One region of the Mycobacterium sp. IDUB_39 genome, then DNA from elsewhere that is predicted to be linked to it. Evidence: riboswitches for the same ligand, from Rfam matches in the RefSeq annotation. Region 1 holds a riboswitch; the other holds the start of a gene.

What was found. Region 1 has a riboswitch for cobalamin ahead of ACZY0X_RS26805 (ABC transporter substrate-binding protein). Riboswitches for the same ligand answer to the same signal wherever they lie in the genome.
Region 2: another riboswitch for cobalamin. It lies ahead of metE (5-methyltetrahydropteroyltriglutamate--homocysteine S-methyltransferase); the one in region 1 lies ahead of ACZY0X_RS26805 (ABC transporter substrate-binding protein).

The regions. Positions count from the first base shown of each region.
Region 1 is NZ_JBVAXF010000008.1:132,174-137,211, reverse strand. Features, by position in the region: gene ACZY0X_RS26815 (transglycosylase domain-containing protein) at 1-1,081, shown strand, start outside; gene ACZY0X_RS26810 (glycosyltransferase family 87 protein) at 1,150-2,766, shown strand; cobalamin riboswitch at 2,791-2,979, shown strand; gene ACZY0X_RS26805 (ABC transporter substrate-binding protein) at 3,011-4,009, shown strand; gene ACZY0X_RS26800 (FecCD family ABC transporter permease) at 4,024-5,038, shown strand, end outside.
Region 2 is NZ_JBVAXF010000001.1:1,288,378-1,293,415, reverse strand. Features, by position in the region: gene glgX (glycogen debranching protein GlgX) at 1-618, opposite strand, end outside; gene ACZY0X_RS06005 (enoyl-CoA hydratase/isomerase family protein) at 557-1,411, shown strand; cobalamin riboswitch at 1,416-1,628, shown strand; gene metE (5-methyltetrahydropteroyltriglutamate--homocysteine S-methyltransferase) at 1,752-4,028, shown strand; gene ACZY0X_RS05995 (isochorismatase family protein) at 4,025-4,576, opposite strand; gene ACZY0X_RS05990 (hypothetical protein) at 4,587-5,038, opposite strand, start outside.

The sequences.
Region 1 (5,038 bases):
CGGATCGTCGTTCAAGGTGTTCGCGCTCGTCGCGGCGCTGCAGCAGGGCATCGGGCTGGGCTACCAGATCGACAGCTCACCGGTCGAGGTCAACGGCATCAAGATCTCCAACGTCGAGGGCGGCAGCTGCGGCACGTGCTCCATCGCCGAGGCGTTGAAGCGATCGCTGAACACCAGCTACTACCGACTAATGCTCAAGCTCGAGAACGGCCCGCAGGACGTGGCCGACGCCGCGCACGCGGCGGGTATCGCCGAGAGCTTCCCCGGCGTGGAACACACGCTGAGCGAGGACGGCCAGGGTGGACCGCCCAACAACGGCATCGTGTTGGGCCAGTACCAGTCTCGGGTCCTCGACATGGCCTCGGCCTACGCCACCCTCGCGAACTCCGGTGTCTACCACCGGCCGCACTTCGTGCAGAAGGTCGTCAACGCCAAGGGGGACGTGCTCTTCGACGCCGGCGAACAGGCCAGCGAGGGTGAGCAGCGGATCGACAAGGCGGTGGCCGACAACGTCACCGCCGCCATGGCACCGATCGCGGGTTACTCCAACGGGCACAACCTCGCCGGCGGGCGCGTGTCTGCGGCCAAGACCGGCACCAACCAGCTCGGTGACACCGGCGCCAACCGCGACGCCTGGATGGTCGGCTACACGCCGTCGCTGTCGACCGCGGTCTGGGTGGGTACCACCGACGGGACCAAGCCGCTGGTGACCTCATACGGCAGCCCGGTGTACGGGTCGGGACTGCCGTCCAACATCTGGAAGGCGACCATGGACGGTGCGCTCGACGGCACCGACAAGGAGACCTTCCCGAAGCCCACCGAGATCGGCGGCTATGCGGGCCCACCGGCGCCGGTCGCCCCGCCGAGCGCGCCACCGCCGAACGTGCCGCCGCCGCCGCCGTCGGAGACCGTCATCCAGCCGACTTTGGAGATCGCCCCGGGCATCACGATCCCGTTCGGGCCACCGACCACGGTGACGATGCCGCCGCCGCCTCCGCCTGGCGATCCGAATCTGGCCCCGGTGCCTGGTGATCCGGCCGCTGTCACCCCGACTGCGACAGCCCCCCCGCCGCCGCCGTGACCGGCGCTGAGCCGGATCGGTCGACGGACTCGCCGGAGCCGCCGGCGGATACCGTATCGCCAGCTCAGCTGGCCGGGACTGTATCGCCAGCTCCGCTGGCAGACGACCTGCGGAGCGCGGATGACCGCGATCTGCCCAGCCGCAACGACGTCACGGTCCGGGCACTGTCGGGACTTGTCGGAGGTCCGGTTGGCAAGCATGCGCTGATCGGCCGCACACGCTTCCTCACTCCGCTGCGGGTGATGCTCGCACTCGCCGTGTTGTTCCTGGCGTTCGGCTACTCCACCAAGGCGGCGTGCCTGCAGTCGACGGACACCGGGACCGCGGATCAGCGGGTCGCGGTGTGGGAGAACCAACGCGCCTACTACGAGTTCTGCTACTCCGACACCGTGCCGCTCTACACCGCCGAACTGCTCAATCTTGGGAAGTTCCCGTACAAGTCGAGCTGGATCGAGAAGAACGCCGAGGGCCAGCAGCAGATTCAGTACGACGGCACGCCGGCCGTCAGGTACATGGAGTATCCGGTCCTCACCGGCATGTACCAATATGTGTCGATGACGCTGGCCAAGACCTACACGGCGTTGACGAAGCTGGTGTCGGTGCCGATCGTCGCCGAGGTGGTGATGTTCTTCAACATCGCCGCGTTCGGTCTGGCGTTGGCGTGGATGGCGACGGTGTGGGCGACATCGCTGTTGGCTGGTCGGCGGGTGTGGGACGCCGCGGTGGTGGCGGCCTCGCCACTGTTGATCTTCCAGATATTCACCAACTTCGACGCCCTGGCCGTCGCGGCGGCGGTGGGTGCGCTGCTGGCGTGGTCGCGGCGAAAACCAGTTCTCGCCGGGGCGCTCATCGGGATCGGCGTGGCGCTCAAGCTCTTTCCGCTGCTGCTGTTGATCCCGCTGGTGATCCTGGGCGTGCGCACGGGGCGGGTCCGCGACGTCGGGAAGACGGCCATCGCCGCGGTGCTGTCCTGGTTGGTGGTCAACCTGCCGATCATGGTGATGTTCCCGCGCGGCTGGTCGGAGTTCTTCCGCCTCAACACCCGTCGCGGCGATGACATGGACTCCATCTACAACGTGGTGAAGTCCTTCACCGGGTGGGGCGGGTTCGACCAGAACCTGGGCTTCTGGGAACCCCCCGCCGTGCTCAACAGTGTGACCGCGGTGCTGTTCGCGGTGTGTTGCGCCGGGATCGCCTACATCGGTCTGACCGCCAGGCACCGACCCCGGCTGGTCCAGCTGGCGTTCCTGGTCGTGGCGGCCTTCCTGCTGACCAACAAGGTGTGGAGCCCGCAGTTCTCGTTGTGGTTGGTGCCGTTGGCCGCGCTGGCGCTGCCACACCGCCGAATCCTGTTGGCGTGGATGACGATTGATGCGCTGGTGTGGATGCCGCGAATGCTGTATCTGTACGGCGAGCAGAACATGGGTCTGCCCCAGGAGTGGTTCACCACGACGGTGCTGCTGCGCGATATCGCCGTGGTCGGCCTCTGTGTGCTGGTGGTCCGGCAGATCTACCGGCCGGAGCTGGATCTGGTCCGCCTGCACGGCCGTGTCGACGACCCGTCGGGTGGCGTGTTCGATCGCGCCCCCGATGCGTTCCCGTCCTGGTGGCCCGCCCGGCTGCGGCCCCGAAGCGAACCGGAACCCGTCGCACCGGCCGAGCGTGAGGCTGTTCTCACCACCTGACGGCGCGGTGAGCGACACATCTCCGATAGTGTCGAGATGGCCGGTCGCCGACCGGCTCCGATGGGCAGTCAGGAAGCCGGTGCGAAACCGGCGCGGTCCCGCCACTGTGACTGGGGAGCGAACCCCGCTGTCGACCACGGCCGTCAAGGCTGGAAGGTCGGGGTGAGCATCGATCCAGGAGTCAGGATACTGCTCCCGCCGGACCTCGTTCTGGGACGTGGACATCCCGGATGGAGCCGATGCAATGCCATGCCCGACCCTTCTCTCCCGGCCGATGCGCCTGCTGGCGATCGCTGCCCTCGCCCTGCCCCTGCTGGCGGGGTGCGCCGAGCGGGGCGGTGCTGACACCAGTGCCACCGCCGCGCCGGGATTCCCCGTCTCGGTCGACAACTGCGGTGTCGAGGTGACGCTGCAGGCGGCACCGACCCGCGCCGTGGGCTATTACCAGCAGTCGGTGGAGCTGATGCTCGCGCTCGGCCTGCGCGACTCCATCGTCGCCACGGTGTACCCGGACAACCCGCCGCTACCGAAGTACGAGCAGGACTACCGCGCCATCCCGGAACTGTCCAACAAGGACGCCTCGTTCGAGCAGATCCTGGAGCTGGCACCGGATTTCGTCTACGGCGGATACAGCAGCTCCTTCGATGAGTCGGCGGGCAGATCACGCGCCGCCTTCGCCGATACGGGCATCACCACCTATCTCAACCCGGAGTACTGCGCCACCGAGCCGATCACGATGGACGACGTCTACGACGAGGTGCGGACCATCGCGAAGCTGTTCGGCGTCCCGGGACGGGCCGAGTCCCTAGTGTCAGACATGGCAGCCAGCGTCGCCGAGGCCACTGCCCGCATCGAGGGCGTCGACCCCGTCAAGGTGTTCGTCTACGACAGTGGCGATGCCACCGCGTTCACGGCGGGTCGCCAGGGCATCGGCAATAAGATCATCGAATTGGCCGGCGGCACGAATATTTTCGGGGACCTCGACGAGACGTTCGCCGACGTATCGTGGGAGCAGGTGCTGCAACGGCAGCCCGAGGTCATCGTCATCTACGACTACTTCGGCACGCCATCGGTCGAGGCCAAGAAGGAGTTCCTCCGCAGCCGTCCGGAACTCGCTGCGGTACCGGCAATCCGAGACGACCGGTTCGCCGTGCTGACGCTGCAGGACGCCGTGCTGGGGGTGCGGGCGCCGTACGCGGTGGGGCCACTGGCCGAGCAGTTGCATCCCGCCCGCTTCCGGTGACGTCCCGACGCCGCGTGCCCTACCCGCTGGTGCTACTGGCGCTGGGGCTGCTGCTCGCGGCGTGCATGATGGCGGGCCTGGCGATCGGGTCCATCTCGATCCCGCCGATGGATGTGGCCCGAAACCTGTTGCACCAATTGGTCCCTGGCATGTTCGACGCCAGCGGGGCGCCGCACCATCAGATGATCATCACCCATGTGCGCGGCCCGCGAGTGGTCCTCGGGGCGGTGGTCGGTGCCGGGCTGGCGGTGATCGGGATGACGCTGCAGGCGTTGGTACACAACCCGCTGGCCGACCCGTACCTGCTCGGGGTCTCCTCGGGTGCCTCGGTGGGCGCGGTGGCCGTGATCGTCACCGGGGGAGCGTTTCTCGGTGCGGCCTCGATGCCCCTTGCGGCGTTCGTCGGTGCCGTCGGTGCACTGGGCCTGGTGTACTTCCTGTCCCGCGCGGGCGGCCAGATCACCACGACACGTCTGGTGCTGGCCGGAGTCGCCGTCGCGTACGTGCTGTCGGCCGTGACCAGTCTGATGCTGTTGACCGCCAGAAGTGGCGATCAGGCGCGTCAGGTGCTGACCTGGATGCTGGGCGGTCTCGGTGGTGCGCAGTGGAATTCGCTGTGGCTGCCGCTGGCGGCGGTGCTGCTCGGACTGGTCTATCTACTGGCACACGCGCGGACGCTGAACGTGCTGTTGGCCGGTGATGAGGCCGCGGTGACCATGGGTGTGGACGCCGACCGGTTCCGGGTGGTGACCTTCGTGCTGGCATCGCTGATGACCGGCGTGCTGGTCGCGGTCAGCGGTCCGATCGGGTTCGTCGGGCTGATCCTGCCGCACGCCGTGCGTCTCCTGGTGGGCAGCGACCATCGCCGGGCGCTGCCTGCGGCGGCGTTGGCGGGCGCGTCGTTCCTGGTCCTGGCCGACATCGCGGCGCGCACATGGGCGTCGCCGCAGGAGATTCCGGTGGGCGTGCTCACCGCGCTATGCGGTGGGCCGTTCTTCCTGTGGCTGATTCGGCGCGACGCCCGTCGCG
Region 2 (5,038 bases), on a different contig from region 1:
GGCGTACTCGTGGTTCGGCGGACGATCGATACCCCAGTCGAAGAACGGGTTGATCACCACCGACTTCGGCATGCTCGCGGCGGAGTCGTCGTCATTGCGGCTGTCCTCGTCACCGAAGTCGTAGCCGAACAGCGACTGGTTCCAGTCGAAGATGCCGTCGATCGCCTTGGCGTACGGATCGAGCAGCAGCTTGGTCGGGTTGCACCGGTGGCCCTCGGCGGGGTCGAAGGGGCCGTGCACGCGGTACCCATACCGCTGTCCGGGCTCGATGTTCGGCAGGAAGCCGTGCCACACGAACCCGTCCACCTCCTCCAGGGTCAGCCGGGTCTCGGTGCCATCCGCGTCGAACAGGCACAGCTCGACGCGGTCGGCGACCTCGCTGAACAGCGCGAAGTTCGTGCCGGAGCCGTCATATGAGGCGCCAAGGGGGTAGGCCTTGCCGCGCCAGACCTCCTGAGGAACGGCGTTGGGACTCGAGACTTGGGTCAAGGGGCACCCTTCTTGCTGGGAGATATCCGGACCAAGTCGACGATACGACGTGCCAGGGTGCGGGAGCATGGCGGGCGAGAGGCTCACATTGGAGGTACGCCACTTGTCCGCACCCGCTGATCTGCCCATTTACCGCACTTTGCAAACCAGCGCGAGCGGCGGTGTAACCACTGTCACGCTGAATCGGCCCGCGCAGCGCAACGCAGTCGGCGATGGTATGCGCGAGGAGCTGGCCGACGCGTACACCAGGCTCGATGCCGACGACAGGGTCCGCGTGGTGGTCCTCACAGGTGCTCCGCCCGCGTTCTGTGCGGGTGCCGACCTCGCCGGGGGCGAGGAGACCTTCGCCGGAACCGGTCCCGACTTCACCGCCGCGGGTGTCGCGGTGCCTGCCTGGACGCTGAGCAAGCCGGTGATCGCCGCGGTCAACGGTCACGCCATCGGGCTGGGTCTCACCCTGGCTCTGCAGTGCGATATCCGCCTGTTCGCCGCCGACGCGACCTACGGCGTCGTGCAGGTCCGTCGCGGGGTCGTCGGCGACGCGTACTCGCACTGGGTGCTGCCTCGTCTCGTCGGCATCGCGAACGCCGCGGAGATCCTGCTGACGGGCGCGACGTTCGACGGGCACCGCGCCGTGGCGCTGGGGCTGGGCAGCCGGGTGCTGGCCGCCGACGAGGTGCTGCCCGCGGCCCTGGAGATCGCCAACGACATCGCGACCAATACCGCGCCGATGTCGGTGGCGGCGAGCAAGCGACTGCTGTGGGACTCGTTTGGACTCGACTCCGCCGCGGTCGGAGAGCGGGAGACGGCCATCCACCGCGTACTCATGGCCCATGACGACGCCCGCGAGGGCGTGCGGGCGTTCCAGGCCGGTCGTGCACCGCAGTGGTCCGGGCGGCCCGTCGACCCGACGCGGCACTAGGGATACGCTGGCCAGTGCAGCTGGTTTGTCGTCGTCCTCGGACGGCGACATCGCAAGAGGGAACCCGGTGGGAATCCGGGACTGTCCCGCAGCGGTATGCAGGAACGACCGCCGTCATCAGCACTGGCCCGCGAGGGCTGGGAAGCGACGGCCAGTAGGTGCACGAGCATCGTGCGCGCCTGTGAGTCCGAAGACCTGCCAGCCGTACCGGACGCGCCGCGTTCGGTGGATCATCGCCTCGTGGAATGGGCAGTGGCCGAAGCGGTTACTCCAGTGGAATGATCGCGTTCGGTTCGACGTCTCTTGGTGATATCCATCCGTCTCGTCAAGAGGACGTTGCATGACCACAGCTAGACCGTTCACCGCCACCATCACCGGATCACCGCGGATCGGCCCCAATCGGGAACTCAAGCGTGCCGTCGAGAGGTACTGGGCGGGTCGCATCGAGCGAGCCGAACTCGAGGCCCTTGCGGCGAACCTGCGTGCCGACACCTGGCAGTCGCTTGTCACCGCGGGCCTGGACTCGGTGCCGGTTAACACCTTCTCCTACTACGACCAGATGCTTGATACCGCCGTGCTGGTTGGTGCCCTGCCGGAGCGTGTGGCCGGTATCGGTGCCGATTCCAGCGATCTGGACCGCTACTTCGCCGCCGCCCGTGGGAACGACGACGTCGCGCCGCTGGAGATGACCAAGTGGTTCGACACCAACTACCACTACCTGGTTCCCGAGATCGGCCCGAGGACGCGGTTCGCACTCAATCCCCTCAAGCTCCTCGGTGAGCTGGAAGAGGCACGCGCACTCGACATTCCGGCCAGGCCGGTCATCGTCGGACCCATCACGTTCCTCGCGCTGTCCAAGGCCGTCGACGGGGCGGGTGCGCCCATCGCACGTCTCGATGACCTGCTCGGCGTGTATGCGGAACTGCTTGAGGTCCTCGTGGATGAGGGCGTGGAGTGGGTTCAGTTCGATGAGCCCGTGCTGGTGACCGACATCCTCGACAACGGCGCGCAGTTGGCCGAGCGCGCCTACGGACTGCTTGGCGGGCTGGCCAAGCGGCCGGCGCTGTTCGTGGCGACCTACTTCGGTGAGTTGACCGATGCGCTGCCCGCACTGGCGCGGACGCCCGTTGAGGCCATCGGCGTCGACCTGGTCGCGGGCGGCGTATCGGCAGTGGCCGCTGTCCCGGAGTTGGCGGGCAAGACCGTCGTCGCCGGGATCGTCGACGGCCGCAACGTCTGGCGCACCGATCTGGAGGCGGCGTTGGGCACGCTAGCCACGATTGTGGGATCGGCGGGTGCAGTGGCGGTTTCGACGTCCTGCTCAACGCTGCACGTGCCATACACACTGGACGCGGAGCCCGGGCTCGAGACCGCGCTGCGCAGTTGGTTGGCGTTCGGCTCCGAGAAGGTCACCGAAGTGGTCGCGTTGGCGCGCGGTCTGAGGGACGGGCGGGACGCCATCGCCGCCGAGGTCGCCGCATCGAACGCGGCCATCGCCTCACGGCGTGCCGACCCGCGCCTGTCCAACGAGCGGATCCGCGCGCGTATCGCCGCGATCGCCGCATCCGGCACCACGCGCGGTCCGGCGGCGCAGCGCCGCGAGGCGCAGAACCAACGGCTGCGGCTGCCCGACCTGCCGACCACGACCATCGGTTCCTACCCGCAGACATCGGCGATCAGAGTGGCCCGGGCCGCACTGCGGGCCGGCGAGATCGATGCGGCGGAGTACGAGCGCCGGATGAAGGCGGAGATCGCCGACGTCATCAAGCTTCAGGAGGACCTGGGTCTTGACGTGCTGGTGCACGGCGAGCCCGAGCGCAACGACATGGTGCAGTACTTCGCCGAACAGCTCGACGGGTTCTTCGCCACGCAGAACGGCTGGGTGCAGTCCTACGGCAGCCGCTGCGTGCGTCCGCCGATCCTGTACGGCGATGTCAGCCGGCCGACGCCCATGACGGTCGAGTGGATCACCTACGCGCAGTCGCTCACCGCCAAGCCGGTGAAGGGGATGCTGACGGGCCCGGTGACCATCCTGGCGTGGTCGTTCGTCCGCGACGATCAGCCGTTGGCCGACACCGCGGCCCAGGTGGCGCTGGCGATCCGGGACGAGACGGTGAATCTGCAGGCGGCGGGTATCGCGATCATTCAGGTCGACGAGCCCGCGCTGCGTGAACTGCTACCGCTGCGATCGAAGGACAAGGACGAGTACCTGAGGTGGGCAGTCGACGCGTTCCGGCTGTCCACGTCGGGGGTCGCCGACTCCACCCAGATCCACACGCACCTCTGCTATTCGGAGTTCGGCGAGGTGATCGGAGCGATCGCCGACCTGGACGCCGACGTGACGTCGATCGAGGCGGCGCGGTCACACATGGAGGTGCTCGGTGACCTCAACGAGGTGGGCTTCGCCAACAGCGTCGGACCGGGTGTCTACGACATCCACTCACCGCGTGTTCCCGGTGTCGACGAGATGGTGTCATCGCTGCGGGAGGCGCTGAAGTCCGTTCCCGCCGAACGGCTCTGGGTCAATCCAGACTGTGGATTGAAGACACGGACCACCGATGAGGTGACGGCGTCGCTGAGGCACCTGGTGAGCGCCGCCCGGGAGGTCCGCAGCTAGCCGATCACGACGCCCGAGGCACGCAGCGCGTCGACCGCCTGCGCGGTCGTCGCCGGCGACACCCCCGCCGTCAGATCCAGCAGGACGCGGGTGGTGAAACCGGCGGCGACCGCATCGGCCGCGGTGGCCTTCACGCAGTAGTCGGTGGCGATGCCCGCCACGTCGACGGCGTCCACACCGCGCTGGCGCAACCAGTCGGCCAGCCCCGTGCCGTCCTCGGCGTGCGCACCCTCGAAACCGCTGTAGGCCGCCGAGTGGTGGCCCTTGTGAAACACGGCCTCGACGGCGGACGGATCGAACGCCGGATGGAACTCGACGCCCGCGGTACCCACGACACAGTGCGGCGGCCAGGAGTCCTGGTAATCGGGGTGCTCGGAGAAGTGCTCGCCGGGATCGATGTGGTAATCCATCGTCGCGACCACGTGGTCGTAGTCGTGGTTGCGCAACAGGTCGGTGATCTTGCGCGCGACGTCCGCGCCACCCTCGACCGCAAGGGAGCCGCCCTCGCAGAAGTCCTTCTGAACGTCGACAATGATCAGCGCGCGCATGCTGACAAACTTAACCGCCGAACAGCAGGTACAGCCCGGTGAACGTGTAACCGACCATGACCAGCATCATCGCGAGTTGCCCGCTCACCTGGTGGCGTCTCGGCAGCACTGCCAGCGCCCGGTCGTGCGCGGCCACCACACCCGCGATATGCCCGGCCACCACGAAGCCGACCTTGAGGGTGGCCAGGACCGACGGGTGCATCGACAACACATAGGACACGTGCGCGTCGCCGAGCCACCCCCAGCCGAACGGGTCGGCGAGGCGCAGCACCGTCTGCTGGCCGCGCTCCACCAGATAGGTCAGGTAGTGCGCGAACACGTAACCAACCACGATCGGAATCAGCGAGTGCGCCAACAGGCCCGGCAGTTCCCGCCGCTTCGCGTGGTCGACCCCGCCCGTCGCGCGCGCCGCGAGCCAGAACGACCCGCCGACCACCCCGGCAAAAGTGGTCAGCGCCACCG